4 regions of the Gottfriedia sp. NPDC057991 genome follow, and region 2 is predicted to be linked to each of the others. Evidence: riboswitches for the same ligand, from Rfam matches in the RefSeq annotation. Region 2 holds a riboswitch; each other region holds the start of a gene.
The links. Region 2 has a riboswitch for S-adenosylmethionine ahead of ACFVR2_RS19315 (2,3-diketo-5-methylthiopentyl-1-phosphate enolase). Riboswitches for the same ligand answer to the same signal wherever they lie in the genome.
Positions count from the first base shown of each region.

Region 1 (3,152 bases), on a different contig from region 2:
AATTTGTGGCTCTTTTTCAAATGTTAAATTGATACATTTAGCGTAGCAACCGCCTTCAATATTGAATACGCCATTATCTGACCAGCCGTGCTCGTCATCACCGATTAGTTTACGGTCTGCATCTGCAGATAATGTAGTTTTACCAGTTCCTGAAAGTCCAAAGAATAATGCTACATCGCCTTCGCTACCAACGTTAGCAGAACAGTGCATTGGTAAAACATTATTTTGTGGTAATAGGAAATTCATGATTGAGAAAATAGATTTTTTCATTTCTCCAGCATATTCCGTACCACCAATTAAGATTATTTTCTTTTCAAATGATACAATAACAAATGCCTCTGAATTTGTTCCATCAACTACAGGGTCTGCTTTAAATGTCGGAGCAGAAACAATTGTAAACTCTGCTTCATGTGTTTGAAGCTCTTGCTCAGTTGGGCGAATAAATAATTGATGAGCAAATAAGTTGTGCCATGCAAATTCGTTAATTACTTGGATAGGTAAACGATACTCAGTATCAGCACCAGCAAATCCTTTAAATAAGAATAATTCGTTACGATCTTTTAAGTAGTTAAGTACTTTGCTATATAATTTTTCGAATACGTCAGCAGAGATTGGTTGATTTACTGAACCCCAATCGATTAAATTTTCAACAGATGCCTCTTGAACAATAAATTTATCTTTAGGTGAACGTCCAGTATATTTGCCTGTTGAAACGCTAACTGCTCCTGTTGACGTTAAAATTCCTTCTTGTCTTGTTAGGACTTTTTCAACTAACTCAGAAACGCTTAGTTGGTTATACATTTGATTACTAGTAAGTAATTCGTTTAATTCAAAGTTTACATCAACTGTCTTCATATACTAATACCATCCTTTAAATATATTTGTCTGCCATGTAGGTATCTCGATAAATAGTATAACACATTTATTTTAATAGTGTATACTATTAGTTGGCAAAATGTGTTATGAATTTGATTAAAAAATAAATTTGAGTAAAATTTACTTATTAAATGAAGTAAGTTATATAAATGTAAATATAATATTTAGTAATTTCCCATTAAATAGAAATGAATGTAGAGATAAAGTTATTGTAGAATTATGTCTAAGTTATGATGAAAATTGTTGACAAGAAAGTGAAATTTTAATATGATACTTTTCATACGGATACTCTCTTATCCCGAGTAGGTGGAGGGATACAGGCCCTACGAAGCCCAGCAACCTCACTTTTAGTGAAAGGTGCTGAACCTGATGCAAGACTTTTTTTTATGTCTTGGACGATAAGAGCGAAAGGCAAATACCAAGAATCCTTTCCTCAGGTAATATTTGATAAGAGGAAGGCTTTTTTTTTGCTCAAAACTTAAGTACAGTGGCAATTTCGTAATTTACACTGAGTTATCTTTATCTTAAATGGGAAACATAGGAATAGGAACAAACTTTTTATTCTTATGTTGAGAAAAAAGAGATCCGTCAATTCAATTTAGGAGGGGACTCAATGTCACAACGTCGTTTATTTACTTCAGAATCAGTTACAGAAGGACATCCAGATAAAATCTGTGACCAAATCTCAGATTCAATTCTTGATGCAATTTTAGCAAATGATCCGAATGCTCGTGTAGCAGCGGAAACTTCAGTTACAACAGGTTTAGTACTTGTTGCAGGTGAAATTACAACTTCTACTTATGTAGATATCCCAAAAATCGTTCGCGAAACAATCCGTGAAATCGGTTATGACCGTGCAAAATACGGATTTGATGCAGATACATGTGCAGTTTTAACTTCTATTGATGAGCAATCAGCAGATATCGCTTTAGGTGTAGACCAAGCATTAGAAGCTCGTGAAGGTAGCATGTCAGATGAAGAAATTGAAGCAATCGGTGCAGGAGACCAAGGTTTAATGTTCGGTTTCGCTGTTAATGAAACACCTGAATTAATGCCACTTCCAATTTCATTATCTCACAAAATTGCTCGCCGTTTAACTGAAGTTAGAAAAAATGAAACAGTTTCTTACTTACGTCCAGACGGTAAAACTCAAGTTACAGTTGAGTATGATGAAAACAACAAACCAGTTCGTATTGATGCAATTGTTGTATCAACACAACATGGTCCAGAAGCTACTCAAGCTCAAATTGAAAATGATATTAAAGAACTTGTAATCAAACCAGTTGTACCTGCTGAGTTAATTGATGAAAACACAAAATTCTTTATCAACCCAACAGGTCGTTTCGTAATCGGTGGACCTCAAGGGGATGCTGGTTTAACAGGTCGTAAAATTATTGTTGATACTTACGGTGGATATGCTCGTCACGGTGGTGGCGCATTCTCTGGTAAAGATGCAACTAAAGTTGACCGTTCTGCTGCTTACGCTGCACGTTACGTTGCGAAAAACATCGTAGCTGCTGGCTTAGCTGATAAAGCTGAAGTTCAATTAGCATATGCAATTGGTGTAGCTAAACCAGTTTCTATCGCTATTGATACTTTTGGTACAGGTAAAGTTTCAGAAGAAAAATTAGTTGAAGTAATTCGCAATAACTTCGACCTACGTCCAGCTGGAATTATTAAAATGCTTGACCTACGTCGCCCGATTTACAAACAAACTGCTGCTTATGGTCACTTTGGCCGTACAGATATCGATCTTCCTTGGGAGCGTACTGATAAAGCAGAAGTTTTAAAAACTGAAGCAGGTCTATAATAAAATGATTAAGGCTGAATATGGCATATGCTATATTCAGTCTTTTTTGTTTAGCTAGAATTACATTACATCTGTTTTATTCTACATATAGGTATACTTAAAAATCATTTTTCATAGGTTTAAATGACTAAATTAAAGTTTGTAATGGAGGAACCTATGAAAGCGATTATATGTACAAAATATGGTCCACCAGAAGTTCTTCAAATAACAGAAGTTGAAAAACCAAAAATAAAAGATGATGAAGTATTAATTAAAATCCATGCAACAACTGTAACCGCAGGAGATGTAAAACTTCGAAGCTCCGATTTTCCTTATATGTACTGGCTGCCTTCCCGCCTTATGTTTGGCCTGACTAAGCCGAAAAATAAAATAACGGGTTGTGAGCTTGCAGGAGAAATAGTCACAGTTGGCAAAAACGTAAGAAATTTTAAAACAGGTGATCAAGTTTTTGGATATAGTGGTTTTA
Region 1 covers NZ_JBHVQN010000007.1:240,485-243,636, reverse strand. Annotated here, with positions in the region: gene pckA (phosphoenolpyruvate carboxykinase (ATP)) at 1-855, opposite strand, end outside; SAM riboswitch class I at 1,167-1,281, shown strand; gene metK (methionine adenosyltransferase) at 1,490-2,686, shown strand; gene ACFVR2_RS21925 (NAD(P)-dependent alcohol dehydrogenase) at 2,843-3,152, shown strand, end outside.
Region 1: linked by a shared signal. The riboswitch ahead of metK (methionine adenosyltransferase) and the one ahead of ACFVR2_RS19315 (2,3-diketo-5-methylthiopentyl-1-phosphate enolase) in region 2 are both predicted to bind S-adenosylmethionine.

Region 2 (3,152 bases):
TCTCTAAATTAGACTTTGATTCACCTAAAATAACGTCAGATTGAATACACGCAATTTTAATCACAATTTATTCACCCTATTCTAAATTTTATAGACATTTTTAAATCGAGCATATATGATGGTGAAAGTTATTGCAACAGTCGTTCATGAAAATCATTCGGTTAAGAAACGATCTAATCAAATTAATTTTATTATATTTTTGGAGTGATTAACTTGAATCATAGTAAACTATTAAACAATTTACCAAAACAATTTTTTGCTTCACTAGTCCAAAAAGTAAATCAGTCAATAGGTAATGGTCATGATGTCATTAATCTTGGTCAAGGAAATCCAGACCAACCTACACCCGACCATATTATAAAAGCTTTACAAAAGTCAGTTGAAAACCCTTTAACCCATCGTTATTCTCCGTTTAGAGGAATGAGCTCATTAAAAAATGCTGTTGTAGAATTTTATAAACGAGAGTATGATGTTGATTTAGACCCAGAGGAAGAAGTAGCCATATTATTCGGTGGAAAAGCTGGATTAGTTGAGCTACCACTTTGTTTATGTGACGCGGGAGATACAATTTTAGTTCCAGACCCAGGCTATCCAGACTATTTATCTGGTATATCTCTTTCAAAAACAGTACCATACATGCTTCCATTACTTGAACAAAATCAATTTTTACCAGATTATAAATTAATCCCTCAGGATGTTTTGGATGCTAGTAAAATATTATTTATCAATTATCCAAATAATCCCACAGGTGCTATAGCAACAGAAGAATTTTTTAAAGAAACAGTTGAGCTTGCAAGAAATAATCAGATTACAGTTTGTCATGATTTTGCTTACGGAGCATTTGGTTTTGACGGAAAAAAACCTTTAAGTTATCTTCAAACACCAGGAGCAAAGGAATGCGGGATTGAAATTTATACCCTTTCTAAAACTTATAATATGGCTGGTTGGAGAATCGGTTTTGCAGTTGGAAATAAAGAAGTTATTTCAGCAATTAATCTATTACAAGATCATCTTTACGTTAGCATCTTCCCTGCTGTTCAAGAAGCTGCCGCTGTTGCGCTAACTGAATCTCAAGAAAGTGTAAAACAACTATTAGCACTTTATGAAGAGCGTAGAAATGTATTTATTAGTGGTTGCCACGAAATTGGATGGGAAGTAACTGCACCAGCAGGATCCTTTTTTGCATGGTTAAAAATTCCATCTGGTTTTACATCACAGGAATTTGCTGATCTATTACTTGAAAAAGCTCATATTGCAGTCGCTCCAGGAAATGGATTTGGAGAATATGGTGAAGGTTATGTAAGAGTCGGCCTACTATCCGATACTGACAGACTGAAGGAAGCAGTTGCTAGATTAAAAGAGATTGAAATATTTTCAAAATTTAATGTTTGACAATTGTGATTGTTCATGAAATAATTCGATTAGATTAAGAATTCAAAATTAAATATTACTTTATTCAGAGTAGGTGGAGGGACCGAGCCCGATGAAACCCGGCAACCGGCTAGTTAACTAGTACGGTGCTAATTCTCGCAGCATTTGCTGACAGATAAGGTGTAGGTAAACCTCTCCTTAGTGGAGAGGTTTTTTGTTTGATTAAAACTTTTTGGAGGTTTTGAAATGAGTGGAGTAATAGCAACTTACCAAGTTTATGATAAAAATCATCATTTAGAAAAAAAGGCAGAGTCAATCGCTTTAGGTTTAACGGTTGGTTCTTGGACGTCTTTACCTCAAAATGATCAAATTCAATTACAAAAACATAAAGGTAAAGTTCTTTCAGTTCGTGAAATAGAATGCGAAGAAAATATCGTTAACTTTTTAGGATATAAACCGACAAAAGGGATTATTGAAATCTATTATCCTAGCTTAAATTTTTCAGCTGATCTTCCAGCTATTTTAACAACCGTTTTCGGTAAGCTATCCCTTGATGGTGAAATTAAACTAATTGATTTAAATTTTACTAATGACATTTTAACTCTTTTTCCGGGTCCAAAGTTTGGTATTAAAGGCATTCGGGAGAAATTGGATGTATATGATCGACCTTTATTAATGAGCATTTTCAAATCAATTATCGGCAGAGATATTCAATACATTTCAGAGGAATTAAAAAAGCAAGCTTTAGGCGGCGTTGATTTAATTAAAGACGACGAGATACTTTTTGACACGAATACATCTATAACGGATCGCGTGACTAATGGTAAAAATATTTTGAACCAAGTTTATGAAAAAACAGGACACAAAACATTATACGCGGTGAATTTAACTGGCCGTACATATGAGTTAAAAGAAAAAGCATTACGTGCTGCTGAAGCTGGTGCTGATGTATTTTTATTAAATGTGTTCTCGTATGGAATCGATGTTCTTCAAGGTTTGGCAGAGGATCCATCAATTAATGTTCCAATTATGGCCCATCCTGCTGTATCGGGTGCGTTTACAGCATCACCAATTTATGGAATTGACACAGGATTATTGCTAGGGAAACTTTTACGAATTGCGGGTGCAGATTTTAGTTTATTCCCTTCGCCATATGGTTCAGTTGCATTACAAAAAGAGACAGCTTTAAAAATTGCTGAAAATTTAACAATATCAAATGGATTAAAAGAGTCATTCCCAGTACCTTCTGCTGGAATTCACCCTGCACTTGTGCCTCAATTAATTCAAGATTTTGGAATTGAGCAAGTCATCAACGCTGGCGGCGGTGTTCATGGTCATCCGGATGGACCAATTGGTGGAGGTAATGCATTTAGAGAAGCAATTTCAGCAACATTGTCTGGAGTTGAACTAAAAGACTACGCACTTCCAAATACATCACTGCAAAAAGCATTACAACTTTGGGGGTAAACAACAATGGCAATAAAGATTTTTTGTGATTTTGATGGAACAATTACTGAGGGAGACAATATCGTTAATTTAATTAAAGAATTTGCTCCACCGTCAGTAAGTGAATTAACAGGTGAAGTATTAAATGGCAATCTATCAATTCGAGAAGGCGTAGAGAAAATGTTTGCTACAATTCCTTCAACGAAAAAACAAGAAATGACCGATTTTGTAATCGATCGTACTGTCATTCGAGATGGTTTTAGCGATTTTATTCAATTTGTAAGCGTTCAACAATATGAGTTAAAAGTTGTAAGTGGCGGACTAGATTTTTTCGT
Region 2 covers NZ_JBHVQN010000006.1:93,707-96,858, reverse strand. Annotated here, with positions in the region: gene ACFVR2_RS19325 (carbon-nitrogen family hydrolase) at 1-61, opposite strand, end outside; gene ACFVR2_RS19320 (pyridoxal phosphate-dependent aminotransferase) at 205-1,392, shown strand; SAM riboswitch class I at 1,450-1,553, shown strand; gene ACFVR2_RS19315 (2,3-diketo-5-methylthiopentyl-1-phosphate enolase) at 1,618-2,838, shown strand; gene ACFVR2_RS19310 (2-hydroxy-3-keto-5-methylthiopentenyl-1-phosphate phosphatase) at 2,845-3,152, shown strand, end outside.

Region 3 (3,152 bases), on a different contig from region 2:
TAAACTCTGATCTAGATGAAAATCCTGAATTCGTAAACGAATCTCCATACGAAAAAGCATGGATGGTAGTTGTTGAAGCAACAAATGCTTCTCAACTTGATGAGTTAATGACTGCTGGTCAATACGAAGAAATGATCAATCAAGATTAATTATCTAAAATTAAGCGTCCAATTTGGGCGCTTTTTTATTTTATGTGTATAATTAATGTAATAAAGCTTAACTTATTTACATAAAACATAATTTAAAGGGACATTTTCATTTAGGGAAAAAAAGGAAACAACTAAGGGGAAATCGAATATACTATATACAAAAGATTTTTAGTCAAAAGCTTTTGAGTCCTATACATTAGGTGATGCCCAGTGAATATTGAAGATCAAAGAAAAGTTATCATTGTCGAAGGTACTACTGATAAGAGGAAAATACAGACGATCATAAAGGAGCCTGTAGATATTATCTGTACAAATGGTACAGTTGGTACTTCAAAGCTAGATGAGCTTGCTGAAATGTTAGATTTAAGAGAAATCTATGTGTTAGTAGATGCAGATGAGGCCGGTGAAAAGCTTCGAAGACTCTTAAAAAGAGAATTTCCACAGGCAGAGCATCTGTACATTGATCGAAGTTATCGAGAAGTGGCAACAGCTCCGAGTCAACATTTAGCTAGTGTATTATTAGGGGCGGATATTTTAGTCTTTACAGATTATTTACGAACAAATTAAAGAGGAATTAAGATTATGCAGCAATGGACAAAGAATGATATATTACAAAGGATTCACTCCAAAGAGACAACAGTAATTTATATATATACCGCAATGTGTGGTACATGCCAAGTAGCATCTAAAATGCTAGAAGTTGTCAATGAGATTCTGCCAAATTTACCTATATGTAAGGTGAATATTAATGAAATAGTGGAGGAAGCTCAAAGCTGGAAGGTTGAAAGTGTACCTTGTTTACTTATTTTTGAAAATGGGGAAATGAAACAAAAAATTTACGCTTTTCAATCTGTACCATATTTACATGAATTGTTAAAAAAATATAATTTATATATTAAAAGATGAGTGCACAGACTGTTTGTTGCACTCTTTTTATATGGCTAAAAATATTTCCTGATTTTAGACATATTTCTCGGGAAATGAGTTGAATGTTGTAGAAATAAAATTAAAATATAGATTTTTATCAAAGTAAATGTCGAGCGAAATATAAAGAATACACCTCTTATCTATGAGAAAATAAGATTAAAGAAATCGGGAGAGGTGTTTATTATGGAAATCAAGGAGTGGATAGGACAAGCAAGAAACTTATTTATAAAAAAGGAATATTTACAAATCATTTTGCCAATCGAAGAAAGGATTGTAGAATTTAACTGTCTAAATGAAAAAGTATTTATAAAGTTAAGTAAAAAGGCTCCTTTTATCGAGGTAATTGATCGTTCGATTTCGCAACTTAGAGTTAACTTTTCAAAAGATGGATGGGAATATCTAAATTCAGGTTCGCAAAGGTTAGGACTTTTATTAAAACTGAATGATGCTTCTTTTGAAGGGAACTATCGATTATTACTACTAATGGAAACGATTTTTCAATATACGAGTGTTGAAAACGAAAAAAAACTTTTAGAAAATTGTTGACAACTAGTGTCTAACTTTGTAGAATTGGACTTACGTTAAAGAAATTACGTGAAACAACTTAATAGATCGTAAGATTAACTCTTATCGAGAGAGGTGGAGGGACTGTGCCCTGTGAAACCCAGCAACCGTCAATGATCGTCATTGAAATGGTGCTAATTCCTGCAAAGCATATGCTTTGAGAGATGAGAGAAAGGAATACTTTTTGTATGTTAAACCTTTCTGCTCATGTGAGTTGAAAGGTTTTTTTGTTTTATGCGACTAAAAAAGTACTTACTTACAAAAAATTGAAAGATAAGTTGTTAGAATGTTTTGAAAGGAGATCAAGTGTATGATTCAAATAAATAATGTAAGTAAAATATACAAAGGTAAAAAGGGCACAGTTACCGCAGTACAAAATGTTTCTTTAAATATTGAAGCAGGTGAAATTTTTGGCATGATCGGATATAGCGGCGCAGGGAAAAGTACGTTATTACGTATGCTAAATGGACTTGAGTCCCCTACATCAGGTGAAGTAATTATTAATGGTCAATCGATCTCTAAATGCTCATCTAGTCAATTAAGAAAAGCAAGACAAAAAATAGGAATGATTTTTCAGCATTTTAACTTATTGTGGTCAAGAACTGTGTTAGAAAATATACTTTTCCCTCTTGAAATTGCTAAAGTTTCAAAAAAGGAAAGCATTAATCGTGCGAAAGAATTAATTAAACTTGTAGGACTTGAAGGTAGAGAAAATGCTTATCCTTCTGAACTAAGTGGAGGTCAAAAGCAACGTGTCGGAATTGCAAGAGCACTTGCTAATAATCCAGATGTTCTTTTATGTGATGAAGCGACTTCGGCATTAGATCCAGAAACAACAGATTCAATATTAGCTTTATTGACAAATATTAATAAACAGCTTGGTATTACAATCATCCTGATTACCCATGAAATGCATGTAATTCAAAAGATTTGCCAACGAGTAGCTGTAATGGAAAACGGAAATGTAGTAGAAGAAGGCCATGTTGTTGATGTATTTACTCGCCCTAAACAACCAATTACAAAGAAATTTGTGACACAAATTAAAGGCAATGATGAAGGTGAAGTAATTTCTCAATGTGATGGGAAAGATAATACTTACAAGCTAACATTTAAAAATGGTCAAGCAGATCAGCCGCATATTTCTGAGGTAGTTAAGCACTTTGATATTGAGATTAACATTTTGCAAGGAAAAATTGTTCAAACCGCTGAAGGCTCTTATGGGACAATGAAGATTCAACTTGTTGGTGACATAAAAAACATCAAAGAAGCAATCGCTTATTTAGAATCAAAACAAGTTGAAGTGGAGGTAGCATAAGATGACACAACTTTTTCCGAATGTTGATTGGGATGCAATGCTTTTAGCTACTCAAGAAACATTATTCATGACAGTAATCGCTGCGCTTGCAACGTTCATTTTTGGACTAATAATAGGTTTATTCTTATTTTTAACTAGTAAAGATCAGCTTCTTGAAAATAAATTTTTTAATACAATCCTAGCAGCGTTTGTAAATA
Region 3 covers NZ_JBHVQN010000003.1:62,989-66,140, reverse strand. Annotated here, with positions in the region: gene gcvH (glycine cleavage system protein GcvH) at 1-149, shown strand, start outside; gene ACFVR2_RS11870 (ribonuclease M5) at 366-716, shown strand; gene ACFVR2_RS11865 (thioredoxin family protein) at 732-1,055, shown strand; gene ACFVR2_RS11860 (hypothetical protein) at 1,260-1,622, shown strand; SAM riboswitch class I at 1,701-1,811, shown strand; gene ACFVR2_RS11855 (methionine ABC transporter ATP-binding protein) at 1,951-2,955, shown strand; gene ACFVR2_RS11850 (methionine ABC transporter permease) at 2,957-3,152, shown strand, end outside.
Region 3: linked by a shared signal. The riboswitch ahead of ACFVR2_RS11855 (methionine ABC transporter ATP-binding protein) and the one ahead of ACFVR2_RS19315 (2,3-diketo-5-methylthiopentyl-1-phosphate enolase) in region 2 are both predicted to bind S-adenosylmethionine.

Region 4 (3,152 bases), on a different contig from region 2:
ATAATAAATGAAATAAATAAGCGATTTATTGAATTGAGAAAAAAATGGAAGGACGTAGTAACCCCAGTTTCAAAGGAAATAGATGAGGATTTACTAGAACTTCTACATACATTTAATGAAATCGTAGAAATAAAATTACAGGAAATGGAAGAGGACGAAAATAAACAACTTCTACTTGAAACATATTTTGAGTCACTCAACTTCGTCAAAATCGCGGAGTTTTTTGATGAAAATTATGTATGCTACTATGAACTATATAAAAGTGAAGTTCATTTAAAGTTATTTTGCCTTGATCCTTCTAAAGTAATAAATGACGTCATAAAAAGATTTCGCTCTACAATTTATTTTTCAGCTACTTTAACGCCAATACAATTTTTTCAAGATATGCTTGGTGATCAAAGTCGCGATTATACAATTTCAATCGATTCTCCTTTTCATAGAGAACAACTGGAAGTAACAATTGATCCGCTATCAACTCGATATCAAGATCGTGAAAGAAATTTAGAAAGATTAATTGATTCCGTGTATAAAGAAATTACGAAAAGAAAAGGTAATTATTTAGTTTTTTATCCGTCATATCAATATTTAATTCAAAGTGTTGATTTATTTAAAGAGAAATACCCTAACATAAAAACAATCGTTCAAGAAAATGGTATGACTGAAATTGAACGAGAGGAGTTCCTTTTACAGTTTGATAGTCTAAATGAGGAAACGTTAGTTGGCTTTGCTGTATTAGGTGGCATATTCTCTGAAGGAATCGATTTAAAGGGTGATCGATTAAACGGTGTCGTAGTAGTTGGTGTAGGATTGCCACAGATTTGTTTAGAAAGAAATATTTTAAAGGAGCATTTTAATTCGGTTGGAAAAAATGGGTATTATTATGCATATGTCTTTCCAGGTATGAATAAAGTAATGCAAGCGGGTGGAAGAGTTATCCGATCTGAATCAGATGAAGGGACTTTATTACTAATTGATGATCGATATAAGAGTTCACTTTATCGAAGTTTAGTACCTGAAGAATGGAAGTAAGAGTTAATAATTAAATAATTCAAAAAAAACGATTGATAATAATCAGAGTTTTTAATATACTTACAATATAATTAAATAATCTTATCAAGAGCGGTGGAGGGACTGGCCCGACGAAACCCGGCAACTCTAGTAAATACTAGAAAGTGCTAAATCCTGCAGGTGAAAAACCTGGAAGATAAGAGCGATATGTTTATTTTACAGACATAACCACTTCTTATTTTTTAGGAAGTGGTTTTTTTATTTGACTAAAATGGGGGATTTATAATGACTAACACAAAAGAGGCTTTAAACACGAATAAAAAATCGATTGAAACGGTAGCTGTGCATGGTAGCAAAGGATATGATCCATTAACTGGTGCAATTAGTTATCCAATTTATCAATCTGCTACATTTAAACATGCAGGACTTCATCAATCGACTGGATATGATTATGCAAGATTACAAAATCCAACTCGAGAAGAAGTCGAAAATACTGTTGCAAAATTAGAAAGTGCAAATTATGGTGTTGCATTCGCAACAGGAAATGCAGCCGTTACTGCAGTATTAAGCTTATTTAAAAAGGGTGATCATCTAATTGTTTCAGATGATTTATACGGGGGTACATATCGCTTATTCGAAGAAATTTATTCGCCATATGGACTTGAGCATAATTTTGTTGATACGACTGAAATTGAAAATATTCTTGATGCACTTAAACCGAACACAAAAGGAATTTTTATTGAAACACCTTCAAATCCAATGATGAAAGTAACTGATTTAAAAAGAGTAGTAGAGATTGCAAAAAAACGAGATATTATTGTAATTGTCGATAATACATTTTTAACTCCTTATTTCTTTAGACCAATTGAATTAGGGGCAGATGTTGTTGTTCATAGTGGAACAAAGTATTTAGGTGGTCATAATGATACACTAGCTGGCTTCGTCGTAACGAATTCAGAAAATACGAATGAACGAATTCGCTATTATCAAAAATCAACAGGTGCAACATTAGCTCCATTTGACTCTTGGTTAATCTTAAGAGGTATTAAAACATTGCATTTACGCATGGAATACAGTCAAAAAAATGCGATTGTACTTGCGAAGTTTTTAGAAAATCATCCAAATGTTACTGAAGTATATTATGTAGGATTACCAACGCATAAGGGATATTCAATTATTAAAGAACAGGCAACTGGATTTGGTGCAATGATTTCATTTAAAGTGAAGGATTTAAGTTTAGTTGAACAAGTTTTAGGAAGTGTAAAAGTCATTACATTCGCAGAAAGCTTAGGTGGTGTTGAATCATTAATTACGTATCCACATACGCAAACTCATTCAGAAATGCCAGAGGAATTTAAACGAAAGCTTGGTCTAGATGACCATACACTACGATTATCAGTTGGAATTGAACATATTGATGATTTATTAAATGACTTAGAAAATGCATTGGGGTGATGAGCATGCAATTTGGAACGAAACTAATTCATAACGGAAATGAAATTGATCAGGTGACAGGTGCATTGAGTATACCAATTTATCAGACATCAACATTTCATCAATTTGATATAGAGAATTTTGGTAAGTACGACTATGCGAGAAGTGGAAATCCAACAAGAGAAGCGTTAGAAAATACAATTGCAAAATTAGAAAATGGTGTACGTGGCTTTGCGTTTTCATCAGGAATGGCTGCAATCTCTTCTGTATTATCTTTGTTCTCAGCTGGAGATCATATTGTCATTTGTGAAGATGTTTATGGAGGGACATTTAGAATAGCGACAAAAGTATTAAATCGTTTCGGAATCGATTTTACCTTTGTAGACGCTTCTAATTTACAAGAGATTGAAGCTGGAATAAAGCCAAATACAAAAGGACTTTATTTAGAAACACCTTCTAACCCTCTTTTGAAAATTACTGACTTAAGTAGTGCAATTAAAATTGCAAAAGAAAATGACATCCTTGTCATTGTAGATAATAGTTTTTTATCACCATATTTACAAAGACCATTAGACTTAGGAGCTGATATTGTCGTTCATAGTGCAACAAAGTTTATTGCAGGTCATAGCGATGTAATCGGAGGATTAGCGGTCGTAAATTCAGAAGAACTTGCAAGTGATTTATACACAATCCAAAATTCATTCGGAGCC
Region 4 covers NZ_JBHVQN010000009.1:78,921-82,072, forward strand. Annotated here, with positions in the region: gene ACFVR2_RS23545 (ATP-dependent DNA helicase) at 1-1,029, shown strand, start outside; SAM riboswitch class I at 1,108-1,211, shown strand; gene ACFVR2_RS23550 (trans-sulfuration enzyme family protein) at 1,294-2,463, shown strand; gene ACFVR2_RS23555 (trans-sulfuration enzyme family protein) at 2,469-3,152, shown strand, end outside.
Region 4: linked by a shared signal. The riboswitch ahead of ACFVR2_RS23550 (trans-sulfuration enzyme family protein) and the one ahead of ACFVR2_RS19315 (2,3-diketo-5-methylthiopentyl-1-phosphate enolase) in region 2 are both predicted to bind S-adenosylmethionine.